DNA from 3 places in the Phyllobacterium sp. CCNWLW183 genome. Region 1 is predicted to be linked to each of the others. Evidence: riboswitches for the same ligand, from Rfam matches in the RefSeq annotation. Region 1 holds a riboswitch; each other region holds the start of a gene.
What was found. Region 1 has a riboswitch for cobalamin ahead of bluB (5,6-dimethylbenzimidazole synthase). Riboswitches for the same ligand answer to the same signal wherever they lie in the genome.

Region 1 (5,762 bases):
CGCTACGGATATGGTCTCTGACCGTTAAGTGAGTGAAACAAAAGAAACGGCCCGGTTATAGCAACCGGGCCGTTTCACTTTTACAAGCTGTTATCAAGCTGCTGCACCGGCCAGATTGGATTGGAGTGCTACAGCTTCCGGACGAATACCGATGAGATGGCAGATCGCAAAGGCGAGATCAGCCCTGTTCATCGTATAAAAATGGAAATCCTGCACGCCACGTTCGACCAGATCAAGAACCTGTTCCGCTGCGACGGCTGAAGCTACCAGAGCATGAGTCTGCTCGTCATTCTGCAATCCATCAAACCGCTCTGCCAGCCATGTAGGTATGTGAGTACCAGCTTTGGAGCAAAAATTGGTAACCTGGGTGAAATTATGGATTGGAAGTATGCCAGGCAAAATCGGAATATAGATTCCGGCACGACGCACCTTTTCAACATAGCGCTCATATTGGTCGTTCTCGAAAAAGAACTGCGTGATGGCACGCGTCGCGCCATTATCGACCTTGCGCTTCAACATATCGATGTCGGTAGCAAAATCCGGGCTCTCGGGATGCTTTTCGGGATATGCAGACACCGAAATATCGAAGTCAGCGAAAGCTTTCAATCCAGCGACAAGTTCGGCACCGTTTTCATACCCACCCGGTGTCGGTTTGTAATGAGCACCTACGCCGCTTGCCGGATCGCCGCGCAAGGCGACAAAGCGATTGACACCCATGGCGGCAAATTCGCGGATTACCGTGTCCACCTCTTCCTTCGTGGCATCAACACAGGTCAAATGTGCCGCTGCATTCACATCGGTTTCGGTTAAGATGCGCTTGATCGTGCGGGCTGTGCGTTCACGAGTGGAGCCACCTGCCCCATATGTCACAGAGACAAATTCGGGATTAAGCGGAGCCAGACGCGTTACAGTCTCCCAGAGACGCTCTTCCATCACCTCGGTCTTTGGCGGGAAGAACTCGAATGAAACCTTGATATTGCTACCAAGATCGGCACGGCGGGATTGGCGGAAAAAACTCATTAGACACTCTCCGTAACGCGGGAGGTTGAAACAGGATCGGCAATTAGCAAGCGTGGGTCGCGTGCCAGCCACAATTTAACAGTCAGTTTGTCTTTATCTTTTGGTTGTAATTCCATGCTCTGTTCCAGCGTCAGTCCGGCTTCCGTCAGCCAGTCTTTAATCTGTCCGTCATGAAAACCGAGGCGCAAATGGGCATGTCTGTCGCGTAGAAATTCAAGTTCGTGTGGAGCAAAATCGACGATCAACATTCGGCCGGAAGGACGCAAGGCACGCGCAGCTTCACGAATGGCCTCGGCCGGATTATCAAGGAAGTGCAAGACCTGATGGATTGTCACCAGATCGAAAGACTCTCTGTCTACCGGCAAGGAATAGACGTCACCTTGACGGACTTGCGCGTTGGCAATGCCGGACTTCTCAAGATTTGACCGGGCAATCGTCAACATGTCGCGATTGATATCGATACCGACACCGCGCAAGTAGAGCGGAGCAAAGAGCTCAAGCAGGCGCCCGGTACCCGTACCGACGTCGAGCATCGCTTGAAACGGTCTTGCACCTATGATCTTGGTAAGGGCCTCTTCCACAGCGCCGTCTGGAACATGCAACGAGCGGATAGCATCCCAGCTTGAAGCATTCGCGCTAAAATAGGCAGCCGCACGTTCACGGCGCTGAAGCTTCACAGAGGAAAGACGTTCAAGGTCACGCTCCAGCAGGGGATCAGAACAATCCAGGCGATCTAGCAGGGAACGGGCAATATCTCCCACAATCAATGATTCCGCCAAACGGAAATAGGCCCAGGAGCCTTCCTGATAGCGGTTGATAAGACTTGCTTCAAAGAGCAATTTCAGATGTCGTGACACTCGCGGCTGAGATTGTCCTAAAATGGATGTGAGGTCGGAAACGGTTAGATCACCACGCGACAACAAAGCAAGAATGCGTAGCCGACTAGGCTCAGCTGCCGCTTTCAACGTATCAACCATCAGGTCGAGATTAAGATTGTGCCGGTCCATAACCAATCCTCAAAAGACATAAAGATATGTTTATGTCATGAGGCGACGATTGGCAAGAGGTTTTTGCCATTGACGACAATTTCTGCCGCGTCTGAAATAGGCGCCAGAATCAAATTAGAAAGACATCAATGAGTGCAGGAACGAACCGTCAGCGTTCAATCAACAAAGCGCTGACCTTGCTTTTACCCGCCGTTCCCTACTCCGATTCGGAACCAATACGCGCGGCCGCAGGTGCGCCCCATATGAAGACCTTGCCGCCGCCGATTGCCGTATGGTTGGCCGCTATTGCCCATGTGCGGCATCAACATACAGACTATGATGCGCTGCGCGACGAAGGCTATGACAAAGAGTCCGCTCGTTTCTTCGTGCTTGATGCGATTAATCGCAAACTGACGGAATGGCGGGCGACACGTCTTCTGGATCCGGATGAGGAAGATCTGAGCTGAGCTGGCCCCAGCCTTCTTCAAAAATAAGGTCCTGTAATTGGATTCTTTTGCGCCAGCCCTTTTTTTCCAGCTCCGGTGCATCAAAAAGCTCGTCGACATAGCCCAGGCATAGATAGGCAACAATCTCAACGTGATCCGGAATACCTAATATTTGGCGCATGTCATTGTCGTGATAGATGCTCACCCAGCCAACGCCAATACCTTCAGCACGGGCAGCAAGCCACAAATTTTGGACTGCACAAACGGTGCTATAGACATCCATCTGGCGGTTGTGGGTGCGACCGAGCACGACCGTTCCACCGCGTGTCCGGTCGCAGGTGATGCATAAATTGACCGGCGCTTTAAGGATGCCTTCCAATTTGAGAGAGGCATACAGCGCCCGGCGTTCATCTTGAAACAGGGCCTTGGCTTCCTCGTTGGCTTTGGCGAAAGCGCGGTGCACTTGCCTCTTGCGGGCCATATCGCGAATTGTGATGAAGTTCCAAGGCTGCATGAAGCCTACAGATGGAGCATGGTGCGCCGCATCGAGCAATCGCATCAAAACATCATAGGCGATCGGTTTTGACAAAAACTGATCGCGGACGTCTCGCCGGGTATAAATCGCCTTATAAACGGCCGCACGCTCATCGTCAGTAAAATCACCCGCTGGAACCGGACTATCAAAAGCTTCGTGCATTGTTTGCTCCTAACAACGCTTGAGGCCCTCGCCGCCGTCCGCGCAGCTTGGGCTATGGGGTCCGGCCGGTCTTCTGACTTGGGTTCAGCTGAACCGTGCGCCTTCCTGTGGCCTCTCGGCCACCGTGGCATAATGCACGGTCATTCCCCTTACAGCGCTGGGCACGTGCCGGATTTTCACCGGCTTCCCGATTCTCCGCAATCGTCTAAATTGCTGGCACCGGACCTGTTTTCTATTCGCCATGAAAAGGCACTTGGCGCAAGCCTTAGACCCTGTAAATCCACTGTTCGGGAATACGAATATCAACTTTTTCACCGGCGCGTATGATCCCGGGCTTTTCAACCCAAGCGACGATACCCCGCGAGCGCTTGGACACGCGTACAAAATCCAATGCAGTGGTGGTTTCGTCAGGAGTACCCGCATGCGAAGCAATAGAACGACCAGCAATCTTGCAGGGCGCATTCTGTCCATCGACTTTCAACGTCACGCCACCTTCAAAAAACATCAGCGATCTGGGTGGTAGCATCGAAAGGGATGGAATACCGGAAATCACCATGTTTCCACCGATCCATTCAGCTTTCAGCTGAGGCAAGCCCATGCCTGCTGCGATCTCGTCAAGCTCGTCGGCACTTAGAATGGAAAGGTGGCGTTCGTTGCGCATCTCGGTGCCACGCGGATACCAAGGCTCACGTCCGCCAGAGCGACGCGTCTGACCCGCGTGAAAGTCACCGACAATACCGTCAAAAGTCAGTTCCAGTGAATCTGTTGGAGAAGTGACAAAATCCCTGTCGAGTGCCTCAAATAGCCCGATCACACGACCACTGACCTTACGCGAAGGGACTATTTCGTCACGATTACCGAACAGGTCAGTCATCATTTGCTCCAAAAAGTTCCCTGCTTTAGAAAAGCGGCAAATTATCTGGCGATTACACCAGCAAAGACAACGGGGAACCTTGCGGTTCCCCATCTATACTTAGCGTGTCAGAGGCTTGTAGCTTGGACGCTTTGGATTGACGCTATCGGGACCGAGACGACGAATCTTGTCGTTTTCATAATCTTCGAAATTGCCTTCAAACCATTCGACATGGCTATCGCCTTCGAAAGCCAGGATATGCGTCGCGAGACGGTCAAGGAACATGCGATCATGGCTGATGATCACAGCGCAACCTGCATATTTTTCCAAGGCATCTTCAAGTGCTGCCAAGGTTTCCGTGTCTAGATCGTTTGTCGGTTCGTCGAGGAGCAAAACATTGCCACCGGACTGAAGCATCTTGGCCAGATGCACGCGGTTACGCTGACCACCAGAAAGATTTCCAACTTTCTGCTGCTGGTCGGTACCCTTGAAGTTGAATGCTGAAACATAAGCGCGGGAGTTCATCTCATGCTTGCCAAGCTTGATGATGTCAGTTCCGCCGGAAATTTCTTCCCAGACATTCTTGTCGGCTTTCAGGTGATCGCGACTCTGATCGACATATCCGAGGTTAACAGTCTCGCCGACGCGAATAGTGCCGGAATCCGGCTTTTCCTGACCGGTAATCATCTTGAACAGAGTGGTTTTACCCGCACCGTTCGGACCAATAATGCCAACAATACCGCCGGGTGGCAGTTTGAAAGTCAGGTTTTCGATCAGCACACGATCACCGAAAGACTTGGTGAGATTTTCGGCTTCGATAACCACCTGACCCAGCCGTTCACCCGCCGGTATCAGAATCTGGGCATCGCCGGGGCGCTGGTCGTTAGCGGCATCAACGAGCGCATCATAGGCCTTGATACGTGCCTTCGATTTTGCCTGACGTGCTTTCGGGCTGGCGGAAATCCACTCGCGTTCGCGCTCGAGAGCTTTCTGACGGGAGTCATCTTCACGGCCTTCCTGCAGCATGCGCTTGGACTTGGCACCAAGATAGGCAGAGTAATTGCCTTCATAAGCAATGCCGCGCCCACGGTCGAGTTCGAGAATCCAGCCGGTCACATTGTCTAGGAAGTAGCGATCATGCGTAATCAGAAGCACGGAGCCCTTATATTCGCGCAGATGTTTTTCAAGCCAGGCGGTCGTTTCAGCGTCCAAATGGTTGGTCGGTTCGTCGAGCAGAAGAAGGTCAGGCTGTGACAGGAGCAAGCGGCACAAAGCAACACGGCGGCGCTCACCACCGGAAAGATTGGTTACTTCGCTGTCGCCGGGTGGGCAACGAAGTGCTTCCATCGCCATCTCAACTTGCGATTCAAGGTCCCAGAGGTTTTGAGAATCGATGACATCCTGTAACTTGGCGCCTTCATCGGCGGTCTCGTCGGAGTAATTCATCATCAATTCATTGTAGCGATCGAGAATGGCCTTCTTGTCGGCAACGCCATCCATGACATTGCCCATAACGTCCTTGGCTGGATCCAAATAAGGTTCCTGCGCCAGATAGCCAACGGTAGCGCCATCCGCCAACCAAGCCTCGCCTGTATATTCCTTATCCAGACCAGCCATGATTTTCAGAACTGTAGACTTACCGGCGCCATTTGGACCCAGAATACCAATCTTGGCGTCTGGGTAGAAGGACAAGTTGATATTCTCAAGAACCTTCTTGGTTCCATATGCCTTGTTCAGGCCGGACATGTGATAGATGAATT
Region 2 (5,762 bases), 180 kb from region 1:
CCATATCCTGAATTGCCAGTTGATCATCATTGAGTTCAAATTGACCGGCCGCCGCATCAACGACTGCGTCCATTATAGTTCCTCCCGAATATTGCTGCCGCTCACTCTATCGGATGCGCGTAAGCGCGCAACGGCTTGCATGGGACTAGGAAGAGAAAGACATATCCGCTACTCAAAGCCCATGACACACGCAATCATGTTGCAAGGAACTGGCTCTGACGTTGGCAAATCCGTTTTGGTGGCGGGATTGTGCCGTCTGGCGCGCAATCGCGGTTTGAGGGTTTTTCCATTCAAGCCGCAAAACATGTCGAACAATGCTGCTGTTAGCGATGATGGTGGTGAGATTGGCCGGGCGCAATGGTTGCAAGCGCTGGCTTGTGGCGTGCCCTCGTCCGTTCACATGAATCCGGTATTGCTGAAGCCTCAGTCAGAAACGGGCAGCCAAATCATTGTCCAGGGTAAAGTTTGGGGACAGGCGAAGGGCAGGGATTATCAGCAATACAAGGCGGGATTGCTGAATGCGGTTATGGAGTCGTGGGATATCGTTCGTGCCGATGCGGACATAGTCATCGTTGAAGGAGCTGGATCGCCCGCAGAAATCAATCTGCGATCAGGGGACATCGCCAATATGGGCTTTGCCGTCAAAGCCAATGTGCCTGTGGTTCTGGTTGGCGATATTGATCGAGGCGGGGTGATAGCGTCGATTGTCGGCACGCACGCAATTCTTTCTCCTGAAGATCGGGATATGATTTCCGGTTATCTGATCAACAAGTTTCGCGGCGACATTTCGCTTTTCGATGACGGTTTGAAATCTATCACACAATTTACGGGCTGGCCGTCCTTCGGGGTTGTCCCTTGGTTGAAAGATGCCTCCCGTCTTCCGGCGGAAGACTCGGTTGTATTGGAACGGCTGGTCAAAGGTGATGGGCGGGCGTTGAAAATTGCCGTTCCAGTGCTTGATCGCATTGCCAATTTTGATGATTTCGATCCGCTGATAGCTGAACCGCAAGTCGAGGTCGTCATGATCAAAAGTGGCGAGCGAATCCCTGCAGATGCAGGTTTGGTCATTATTCCGGGCTCCAAATCCACCATTGGTGACCTTCAACGGTTCCGTGAAAATGGCTGGGACCGCGATCTTGATCTGCACAGGCGCAGAGGTGGTCATATTATCGGCATTTGTGGCGGCTTCCAGATGCTGGGTAAAACAGTATCTGACCCCCAAGGGATTGAAGGAAATATCAGGGAAATTAGAGGTCTTGGTTATCTCGATATTGATACAGTTATGGAGCCGGAGAAGACCGTGCGCAATGTCCAAGCCCATTCATTGCAGTTTGACATACCGTTGAAGGGCTATGAGATTCACCTTGGTCGAACGACTGGCCCCGATTGCATCCGGCCAGCCGTGAATATTGATGGCATAGCGGATGGTGCAATATCCGCTGACGGCAAAGTATTCGGTACCTATATGCACGGGCTTTTCAACGCGGACGCATTCCGGGCAGCACTTTTAAAGTCCATGGGAATATCTGCTGGCGTTCTCGATTATCACGCTGGTGTAGATGCGGCGCTCGACTCCATTGCAGCGCAATTGGAGTCAGTTCTGGATATCGAGGCATTGTTTGCGCTTAAACGTGTCTGACGGCGTAGGCAGCGATCAAGGTGTCGCAGATTCGTTTGACTTTTAGAGCGCTTGGTGAATAACGTTCAGCAGATGATTGGTTCCCGCATTGGCCAAAGGCCAGGGATCAAAAGGGAATGCGACGGTCGTACCCATTAGGGCGACCCCACCGCAGCCGACCCCGCGACTGTAGAGCGGTTAGGGTATATGCCATGCTGAACGCGAAAGCGGACGGCAGTCACTGGGAAACCGGGAAGGCGGCATTTATCTTGCGACCCGCGAGCCAGGAGACCTGCCAATCACAGGGTAATAGTGCCCAAAACCGAGGGGGATTTTCCCTTCTGGCCCTGCACGGAGGTTGTTATGGCTACTGTTCGTACTTCTAATACGATTTCTCTCCCACTCGCATCGCGTCTGACGACGGCTGTTGTGTCATTGCTTCTCGGCGTGTTCATTATTTATGGCGTCGGTCTTTCACATTCTGAAACGCTGCATGACACAGCACACGACACCCGCCATTCATATGGATTTCCTTGCCATTGAGTCTTTGAAAGCTGAAATGCTGATTCAGCTATCGACCCTTAAGCATTGAAATAATGATGGTTTGTTTGGTCCGGGGCCTTTGCAGGTGCCCGGCGTCTCGCTTTTGGAATTGGGGAGTCGACTCCATGTTGGTCAAATATTTGCTGGCTACAATCATAGCCGGTCTGTTTGCCGGAATAATTCTAACACCGGCCATGTATGTAAAAAATGTACCGCTCATATTGCATGCGGAAGAGTATGAAAGTGCGGGTGGCGGAGGTCATTCCCATGATACGCCTGCCTCTGCGAGCGAATCTGCACCTGCGGCGGTTACTCCGCACGAACATGCGGAAGAGGCGGGTCCCGAACTGCCATTTGGACGTCTCGGTAATACGTTGTTGATCAATCTGGTGGCTGGAGCAGGCTTTGCGTTGATCACTGGTGCTGCGGCGCTTTTCCTCGGTCGTCGCATTACCCTTCAGAACGGAATCTATTGGGGGCTTGCAGGATTTTTCATCTTCAATTTTGCACCGGCGTTCAGCCTTGCCCCTGAATTGCCTGCTATGCCTGCAGCCGATCTGGCCATGCGGCAGACCTGGTGGCTGATAACTGTCATTCTGACGGCGGGCGGCGTCTATCTGATCGTACTGCGTGAGCAGATTTGGGCTAAGCTTCTTGGTGTTGTATTGATTGTCGCTCCCCATATTTATGGCGCACCGGAAGCAGAAGATCTGACATCAGCGGTGCCTCCGACACTTGCCTCAGAGTTCGCCGTCTCAGCACTGGCAACCAATCTCTTCTTCTGGGTTGTACTTGGTACTGCACTGGGCTGGGCAATTCAGAATTATGCTTCATCGGAGCTTGAGCAGTAATGCAACCGCTGGAACGCGAAATTACCCTTATTCTTGGAGGCGCGCGTTCCGGCAAATCGTCCTTTGCCGAAGGTCTGATCGAATCATCCGGGTGGGATGCTATTTATCTTGCCACCGGCAGAGCGTGGGATGATGAAATGTCCGAGCGAATTGGGCATCATAGAGCGCGGCGCGGATCCCGATGGATTACAGTTGAAGAACCAATTGATCTGGCCGGAAAACTGGAAAGTCTTGCTGGTGTCGAAAAGGCAATCCTGGTCGATTGCCTTACACTGTGGCTGACCAATTTAATGATGGCCGAACGTGATATCGACGCCGAAATAACACGTCTGACAAACACACTGAGCCATCTCGCCGGTGCCATTGTTCTGGTTTCCAATGAGGTTGGTCTTGGAATAGTACCGGAAAACCGCATGGCACGTGAGTTTCGTGATCACGCAGGCCGATTGCATCAAGCCGTGGCTGCCGCTGCGGCAAAAGTCTATTTCGTGGCAGCAGGGCTGCCGCTCAAAATGAAGGGATAACAAAATGCAGGGTCACAAGATTCCGGCAACGGTCATCACTGGCTTTCTCGGTTCGGGCAAGACTACAATGATCCGAAATCTGCTCGAAAATGCCAATGGCAAGCGCATCGCGCTGATCATCAACGAATTTGGTGATCTTGGCGTTGACGGGAATTTGCTCAAAGGCTGCGGTATCGAAGCGTGCCGCGACGAAGATATGATCGAACTTAACAATGGCTGCATTTGCTGCACCGTGGCCGATGATTTCATTCCCACCATGACCAAGCTTCTGGATCGACCTGATCGCTTTGATCACATTGTCATTGAAACGTCCGGTCTTGCTCTTCCACAGCCGCTGGTTGCCGCTTTTAACTGGCCGGAAATCAAGACACAGGTAACCGTTGATGGCGTTGTTACCGTTATTGATGCTGCCGCCGTGTCGGAAGGCCGTTTTGCAGATGATCACGATAAGGTTGATGCTCAGCGCGAGCAGGACGAGTCACTTGATCACGACAGCCCGCTGGAAGAGCTGTTCGAGGATCAAATTCGCGCCGCCGATCTTATTGTTCTGAATAAGACCGATCTTATTGACGAAGCTCAACTTGCCGGGGTCAAGAGTGACGTGCAGAGCCGCTCATCGCGTTCACTTAACATGGTTTCGGCTAGCTTTGGCAAGCTTAGCAATCAACTCCTACTTGGACTTGGTATTGGCACCGAAGAGGATATTGCGAACCGCAAGTCCCATCACGAGATGGAACATGAGGCAGGCGAAGAGCACGATCACGATGAATTTGAAAGCTTTGTCGTTGGGCTTGGGCCGGTTGCAGAGCCCAAATCATTTGTTGAGAAGTTGAAGCATGTGATCGTCGATCATGATGTCCTGCGGCTCAAAGGTTTCGTTGATGTACCCGGCAAGCCTATGCGCCTGGTCATTCAAGCCGTCGGATCACGCATCGAGCATTATTTTGATCGTAGCTGGAATCCGGGCGAAGAACGCCAGACAAGGCTCGTTGTTATTGGCCTGCACGATATTGATTCAGCAGCCATTACATCAGCTGTTAATGCTGCTGCAGCTTGATCGGAAATTGAATGCATCTTCTGCTGGCTCAAAAAGGAACGATTGCTGAAGGCACCGAGGCAATTGATCTCGGCCAGACACCGGGAGATGTGCTGTTTCTTTCTGCTGCCGATACAGAACTTGCGAGCCTTGGTATGGCCCAACGGCAAGCTGGTAATGGCTTGTCGTTACGCTTGGCAAATATGATGGCGCTTGCGCATCCCATGTCCGTCGATGCCTATATCGAGCGGACAGCCCAATATTCCAAACTTATCGTTGTCAGGATTATCGGCGGCGAAAGCTATTGGCCTTACGGGTTGGAAGCGCTCCACGCCTGCGCTGTAAATCATAAGGTTCATTTGGCGGTTCTGCCGGGTGATGACAAGCCCGACCCGGGTCTGGACCGGTTTTCGACGGTTACGCGTCAGGATCGCGACGCTCTTTGGCATTACTTGCTGGAAGGTGGAGCGCAGAACGCGCAATACTTCCTCGACTATTGTGCGGCCATGATCCATGGTGGTGACAAGCCGCAAGAGGCTGCACCATTATTAAAGGCGGGCCTTTGGTGGCCGGGGAGCTCGGCTCCATCGCTAACCGAATTGCGCAAACACTGGGTGGCGGATGCTCCAATTGTTGCTATCTGCTTTTACAGGGCACTGGTGCAAAGCGGACAAATGCAACCCGTGGAAGCACTGGTTAGTGCGCTGAAGGCAAAGGGCCTTAACCCCTTGCCGGTTTTCGTTTCCAGCCTGAAAGATCCAGTCTCAGTTGCAACACTGACAGGTATTTTTAATGAAGCCGCGCCAGCAGTGGTCCTGAATGCAACTGGATTTGCGGTTTCGGTGCCCGGCGCGTCGCGTAAGCCCACCGTGCTTGAGCATGACGATGCTATGGTGCTGCAAGTCATCTTCTCAGGCTCAAGTGTCGATCAATGGTGCAATTCTGATCAGGGGCTTTCAGCGCGCGATCTGGCGATGAATGTTGCACTGCCCGAGATAGATGGTCGGGTTTTATCGCGCGCGGTGTCGTTCAAATCCGCACGCCATTATGATGAGGCGGTTCAAGCAAATATTGTTACGCATGAGCCTTTGGCCGATCGGGTTGAGTTCGTTGCAGCATTGGCTGCTGGCTGGGCTCGTCTTCGCGCCACAAAGCCTGCCAAGCGTTTGACGGCATTGATCATGGCGAAC
Region 3 (5,762 bases), on a different contig from region 1:
TTTAAGTCGCTCATCATCTACTTTAACTAAAAAGCCTAACCGATCAGAAATCCCAGTCCTCATCTTCCGTGGCGATCGCTTTGCCTATGACATAGGAAGAGCCGGAACCGGAAAAGAAGTCATGGTTTTCATCAGCATTCGGGGATAGCGCTGAAAGAATTGCCGGGTTGACCTTGCAGGCTTCCGCAGGAAAGAGAGCCTCGTAGCCGAGGTTCATCAGTGCTTTATTGGCATTATAATGAAGGAATTTCTTCACGTCCTCGGTCAGGCCGACGCCATCATAGAGTGTCTCGGTGTATTTTGCCTCATTGTCGTAGAGTTCAAGCAGAAGATCGAAAGCGAAATCCTTGATTTCCGAACGGCGCTCCTCACCAAGACGTTCCAGTCCGCGTTGAAACTTATATCCGATGTAATAGCCATGCACAGCTTCATCCCGGATGATGAGGCGGATCATGTCGGCAGTATTGGTCAGCTTGGCGCGGCTCGACCAGAACATCGGTAGATAGAAGCCGGAATAAAACAGGAAGCTCTCCAGGAACACGCTGGCAATCTTGCGCTTGAGAGGATCGGGATTGCGGTAATGTTCGAGGATCAGCGCGGACTTCCTCTGCAAATGCTCATTTTCCTCGGACCAGCGATAGGCATCATCAACGTCAGGTGTCGAGCACAATGTGGAGAAAATGGACGAGTAGGAACGGGCATGCACGGCCTCCATGAAGGAGATGTTGGAATAGACTGCTTCCTCATGGGGAGTGATCGAATCTTCCATGAGTTTTGGCGCGCCAATGCTGGTCTGGATTGTATCGAGCAGGGTCAGCCCCGTGAACACACGAATGGTAAGCTGCTGTTCCTCGGGTTTGAGTGCAGCCCAGGACGGAATATCATTCGACAGCGGCACCTTTTCCGGCAGCCAGAAATTTCCGGTAAGCCTGTTCCAGACCTCAAGGTCCTTGTCATCCTCAAGGCGGTTCCAGTTGATGGCGCGAACGGCTGCAGGAAGCTTTACAGCTTTATTCTTGATTTGAATGTTCATTGTTTCCCCGGAAATCAAAGCGTGCAGGATACGCAGCCCTGCACTTCCGTGCCGGACAGAGCCATTTGACGAAGACGGATATAGTAGATTGTCTTGATGCCTTTCTTCCAGGCATAGATCTGCGCCTTGTTGATATCGCGCGTGGTCGCGGTATCGCGGAAGAAGAGCGTCAGCGACAAGCCCTGATCGACATGCTGCGTTGCTGCAGCATAGGTATCGATGATCTTTTCCGGGCCAATCTCATAGGCGTCCTGATAGTAATCAAGATTATCATTGGTCAGAAACGCGGCCGGGTAGTAGACGCGGCCGATCTTGCCCTCCTTGCGGATTTCGATCTTCGACACGATCGGATGGATCGAGGAGGTTGAGTGATTGATGTAGGAAATGGAGCCCGTGGGCGGCACAGCCTGCAGGTTCTGATTGTAAAGACCGGATACCACCACAGCCTCTTTCAGTGCCAGCCAGTCGGCCTGTGTCGGGATCGCAATGCCAGCTGTTTCGAACAATTCGCGGACCCGCTCAGTTGCTGGCAGCCATTCCTGCGCCGTATACTTGTCGAAATATTCTCCAGATGCATATTTCGAGTTCTCGAAGCCCTTGAAGCTTTGGCCGCGTTCAACCGCTAGGCGATTGGATGCGCGAACGGCGTGATAGGTCACGGTGTAGAAATAGATATTGGTGAAATCGATACCTTCGTCAGAGCCGTAATAAATGCGTTCGCGGGCCAGGTAACCATGCAGATTCATCTGCCCAAGGCCGATGGCATGGCTGTCATCATTACCCTTTTCGATAGAAGGCACCGACGAGATATGGCTCATGTCCGAGACGGCGTTCAGCGCCCTGATGGCCGTTTCGATGGTTTTGCCAAAATCCATTGAATCCATTGCGGCGGCAATATTCAGCGAGCCGAGATTACAGGAGATATCCTTGCCCATATGGCTATAGGACAGATCGGCATTGTATTCGCTCGCCTCGCTGACCTGAAGGATTTCCGAGCACAGATTGCTCATGGTGATGCGCCCTGCAATCGGGTTGGCGCGGTTCACTGTGTCCTCGAACATGATGTAGGGATAGCCGCTTTCGAACTGGATTTCGGCCAAGACCTGAAAGAAGTCGCGAGCCTTGATTTTCTTTTTGCGGATACGCGAATCTGCGACCATTTCACGGTACTTTTCTGTCACCGAAATTTCCGTAAAGGCCACGCCGTAGACCCGCTCTACGTCATAGGGAGAGAACAGATACATATCCTCATTGTTCTTCGCCAATTCGAAAGTAATATCCGGCACGACAACGCCGAGCGACAGCGTCTTGATACGGATTTTCTCATCCGCATTTTCGCGCTTGGTATCGAGGAAACGCATTATGTCGGGATGATGTGCGTTCAGATAGACCGCACCTGCCCCCTGTCTTGCACCAAGCTGGTTGGCATAGGAAAAACTATCCTCCAAAAGCTTCATGACTGGAATGATGCCGGATGACTGATTTTCAATCTGCTTTATCGGCGCGCCCGCTTCACGGATATTGGTGAGCGACAACGCAACGCCTCCCCCGCGCTTGGAGAGCTGCAGGGCCGAGTTGATACCCCTCGCGATTGATTCCATATTGTCTTCAATTCGGAGCAGAAAGCAGGACACCAGCTCGCCGCGCTGTTTCTTTCCCGCATTGAGAAAAGTGGGAGTTGCAGGCTGGAAACGCCCGGAAATGATCTCGTCAACCATATCCCGCGCCAGGGTTTCATTTCCTTGCGCCAGCGTCAGCGCCACCATGCAGATGCGGTCCTCGTAACGCTCAAGATAGCGTTTTCCGTCAAAGGTCTTCAGCGTGTAGCTGGTGTAATATTTGAATGCGCCAAGAAATGTTGGAAACCTGAATTTCTTGGCATAGGCATGGTCAAACAGATCGCGCATGAAATTGAAGGAATATTGATCAAGCACCGCGCGCTCATAATAGCCTTCGGTTACCAGGTAATCGAGCTTCTCGCGCAAATTGTGAAAGAACACCGTATTCTGGTTCACATGCTGCAGAAAATACTGCTTCGCCGCCATACGATCCTGATCGAACTGGATGTTGCCCTCCTCATCATAAAGGTTCAGCATCGCGTTCAGCGCGTGGTAATCCAGCACTGGTTCGTTGGCTTTCACTGGTCGTTCGAGCGTGAGCGTGTCCAAAATCGTTCCAATCCATGTTTGACGTTTACGACATCCTGCTCCGTGCCGATCAGCTCGAACCTGTAAAGGTAAGGCACCTGGCATTTGGCAGAGATGATGTCGCCGGCAATCCCGAAGGTCGCTCCGAAGTTACTGTTACCCGCGGAAATCACGCCGCGGAGGTTTAAACGGTTTTCCGCCTGGTTGAGGAAGCGGATCACCTGTTTTGGAACGGCACCCTTGCCGCCATCGCCGCTATATGTTGGCACGATCAAAATATAGGGTGCGTTGATCTTCAGCTCCTCACGAGAGCTGATCGGTATCCGTTGTGAGGTGAAGCCCAGCTTGGAAACAAAACGGTGGGTATTCTCCGACCTGCTCGAAAAATAAACGATCCCACTCATGACACCCATCCCTGTCAGGCAAGGGTGCTAATCATATCCGGGCGGAAACCGGCCCAGTGTTTTTCGCCGGCGACAACCACAGGTACCTGGCGGTAGCCGAGGCTCTGAACCAGTTCGAGAGCATCCTGATCGTTGGAAATATCAATAACGTCATACTCCATACCCTGCCGGTCAAGAGCTCGGGTCGTGGCGGTACACTGGACACAGGCCGGCTTGCTGTAAACGACAATATTCATGACTTCCTCATTTGATTTTGGTCGTGATAACATGGTCTGGCAGCTCTGATTGCTGCCAGCTAGTTTGGTTTAAAACTGTATGACTTACTCAAGTGCCGCCCGATTTACGGCGGGTCACCCACAATCAATGCGCTGGATAGGTTTCTCATGCACTTCACCCTGTAGCTCGCTCGTGGAGGGGCAGGGAAGCGTTTTACACGGAAAATCCCCGTGCATTGGCGCGACCGCTCCGGCACCCCGCCGGTGGACTCATCAGATCAAGGCAGGTCTCCTGGCTCGCAGATCAACGCACTTATTCTTGCCTTCCCGGGGCCTAGAGCCCCAGTGACAGTATCGAACACGTGCTAGCCGCTTACAGTTGCGGGGGCAGCTCCGGCATCACAGTACCTTATTGGCACCACTCACCGTATTCCCGTCTTAGCTTCCCACTCTCGCGAATCGGAAGAACCTTGAACACTATATATAGTAGTGGATGTTAAAAATCCGTCAACAGCTAGATCAAACCAAAATTGAAACTATGCACAGCTGCCAATCAATTTGGCGCTGCGCACGAAAATGGAATGAGTGAGGAAGGGACTACACGTCCTGATTGTCGGTCTGACGATTCAAGCTGAGGGCTATAAGCGTGCACACAGCACCGGAGAGCAGATAGCCACCCGCAGCTATCAGGCCGAAATGGCTGGATAGCAGCAGCGCGACCAGCGGTGCGAAACCCGCCCCGAACAACCATGCCATATCGCTGGTCAATGCCGAGCCGGTATAGCGGAACTTCTTTGAGAACCGCGAGGCCACTGAGCCGGATGACTGGCCGAAGGACAGACCAAGCAAAATAAATCCGAGGATCATGAAGATCAGTTCGCCGATGTCGCCGCCATCAAGCAATTGAGGAGCAAATCCACTGAACACGGCAATGGCTATGGCGGTGCCGCCCAGCAGATTCCGGCGTCCGACGCGGTCGGCAATCGTGCCCGACGCAAACACGGTAATGACGCCCACAGCCGCTCCGAATGCTTCAATCAAAAGAAAGCGGGCCGGGCCCTGATCCGTAAACAGGAAGACCCAAGACAGTGGAAATACCGTTACCATATGAAAGAGCGCAAAACTCGCAAGCGGTGCAAAAGCACCAATGACCACGTGGCGACCTTCATGCTGTAATGTGTTGGCCACCGTCGTTGGCTGCAGTTCTCTGCTTTCATATAATTTTGCATATTGCGGCGTAACAACCATTCGCAACCGTGCAAACAGCGCCACCACATTAATAGCGAAAGCAACGAAAAACGGATAGCGCCAGCCCCAGCTCAGGAAGTCTTCTGCGGAAAGATTGGCAACGAAAAATGCGAACAGCCCGGCCGCAACCATAAGCCCCAAGGGAGCACCGAGTTGCGGTATCATCGCATACCAGCCACGGCGTTGCTTAGGTGCATTGAGCGCCAGAAGCGATGCGAGGCCATCCCACTCACCGCCTAGCGCAAGCCCCTGTCCTATCCGGAACAGTGCCAAAAGCGCTGCAGATGCCCAACCGACCTGGGCATAACCGGGTAGGAACGCCACCGCAACGGTCGAGCTACCAAGCAGGAACAGGGCAATCGTCAATTTTACGCCACGGCCATAAGTGCGATCGATCTGCATGAAGATAACCGTGCCGATCGGCCGCGCAAGAAAGGCCAGCGCAAAAATACCGAACGAATAGATCGTACCCGTCAGAGCATCAACATAGGGGAACACCAGTTTCGGAAAGACCAGCACAGAGGCAATAGCATAGACGAAGAAGTCAAAGAATTCGGACGTTCTGCCGATAATCACGCCGATGGCAATCTCGCCAACGTTAACGTCGTCATGTCGCGAGTGAAGGCGCGTTGCGTCCTGCTCAAGCGTTGTCGAAGATGCCGCTCCTGTTTTCGCGCTCATTGCCCGGTGCGCTCCTCGATCAAATATTGAAACC

Region 2: it holds a riboswitch for cobalamin, as region 1 does, so the genes downstream of both, V9K95_RS03130 (CbtB domain-containing protein) here and bluB (5,6-dimethylbenzimidazole synthase) in region 1, are expected to answer to the same signal.
Region 3: it holds a riboswitch for cobalamin, as region 1 does, so the genes downstream of both, nrdH (glutaredoxin-like protein NrdH) here and bluB (5,6-dimethylbenzimidazole synthase) in region 1, are expected to answer to the same signal.

What each region holds. Positions count from the first base shown of each region.
Region 1 is NZ_JBBCBN010000001.1:840,693-846,454, forward strand. It holds gene metF (methylenetetrahydrofolate reductase [NAD(P)H]) at 94-1,020, opposite strand; gene V9K95_RS03975 (ArsR/SmtB family transcription factor) at 1,020-2,027, opposite strand; gene V9K95_RS03980 (DUF2293 domain-containing protein) at 2,156-2,473, shown strand; gene bluB (5,6-dimethylbenzimidazole synthase) at 2,406-3,149, opposite strand; cobalamin riboswitch at 3,196-3,388, opposite strand; gene V9K95_RS03990 (MOSC domain-containing protein) at 3,415-4,023, opposite strand; gene ettA (energy-dependent translational throttle protein EttA) at 4,123-5,762, opposite strand, start outside.
Region 2 is NZ_JBBCBN010000001.1:661,071-666,832, reverse strand. It holds gene V9K95_RS03140 (isobutyryl-CoA dehydrogenase) at 1-73, opposite strand, end outside; gene V9K95_RS03135 (cobyric acid synthase) at 182-1,639, shown strand; cobalamin riboswitch at 1,700-1,932, shown strand; gene V9K95_RS03130 (CbtB domain-containing protein) at 1,982-2,161, shown strand; gene V9K95_RS03125 (CbtA family protein) at 2,287-3,012, shown strand; gene cobU (bifunctional adenosylcobinamide kinase/adenosylcobinamide-phosphate guanylyltransferase) at 3,012-3,536, shown strand; gene cobW (cobalamin biosynthesis protein CobW) at 3,541-4,593, shown strand; gene cobN (cobaltochelatase subunit CobN) at 4,605-5,762, shown strand, end outside.
Region 3 is NZ_JBBCBN010000007.1:117,833-123,594, forward strand. It holds gene nrdF (class 1b ribonucleoside-diphosphate reductase subunit beta) at 44-1,033, opposite strand; gene nrdE (class 1b ribonucleoside-diphosphate reductase subunit alpha) at 1,048-3,201, opposite strand; gene nrdI (class Ib ribonucleoside-diphosphate reductase assembly flavoprotein NrdI) at 3,171-3,584, opposite strand; gene nrdH (glutaredoxin-like protein NrdH) at 3,599-3,820, opposite strand; cobalamin riboswitch at 4,065-4,287, opposite strand; gene V9K95_RS16550 (MFS transporter) at 4,397-5,728, opposite strand.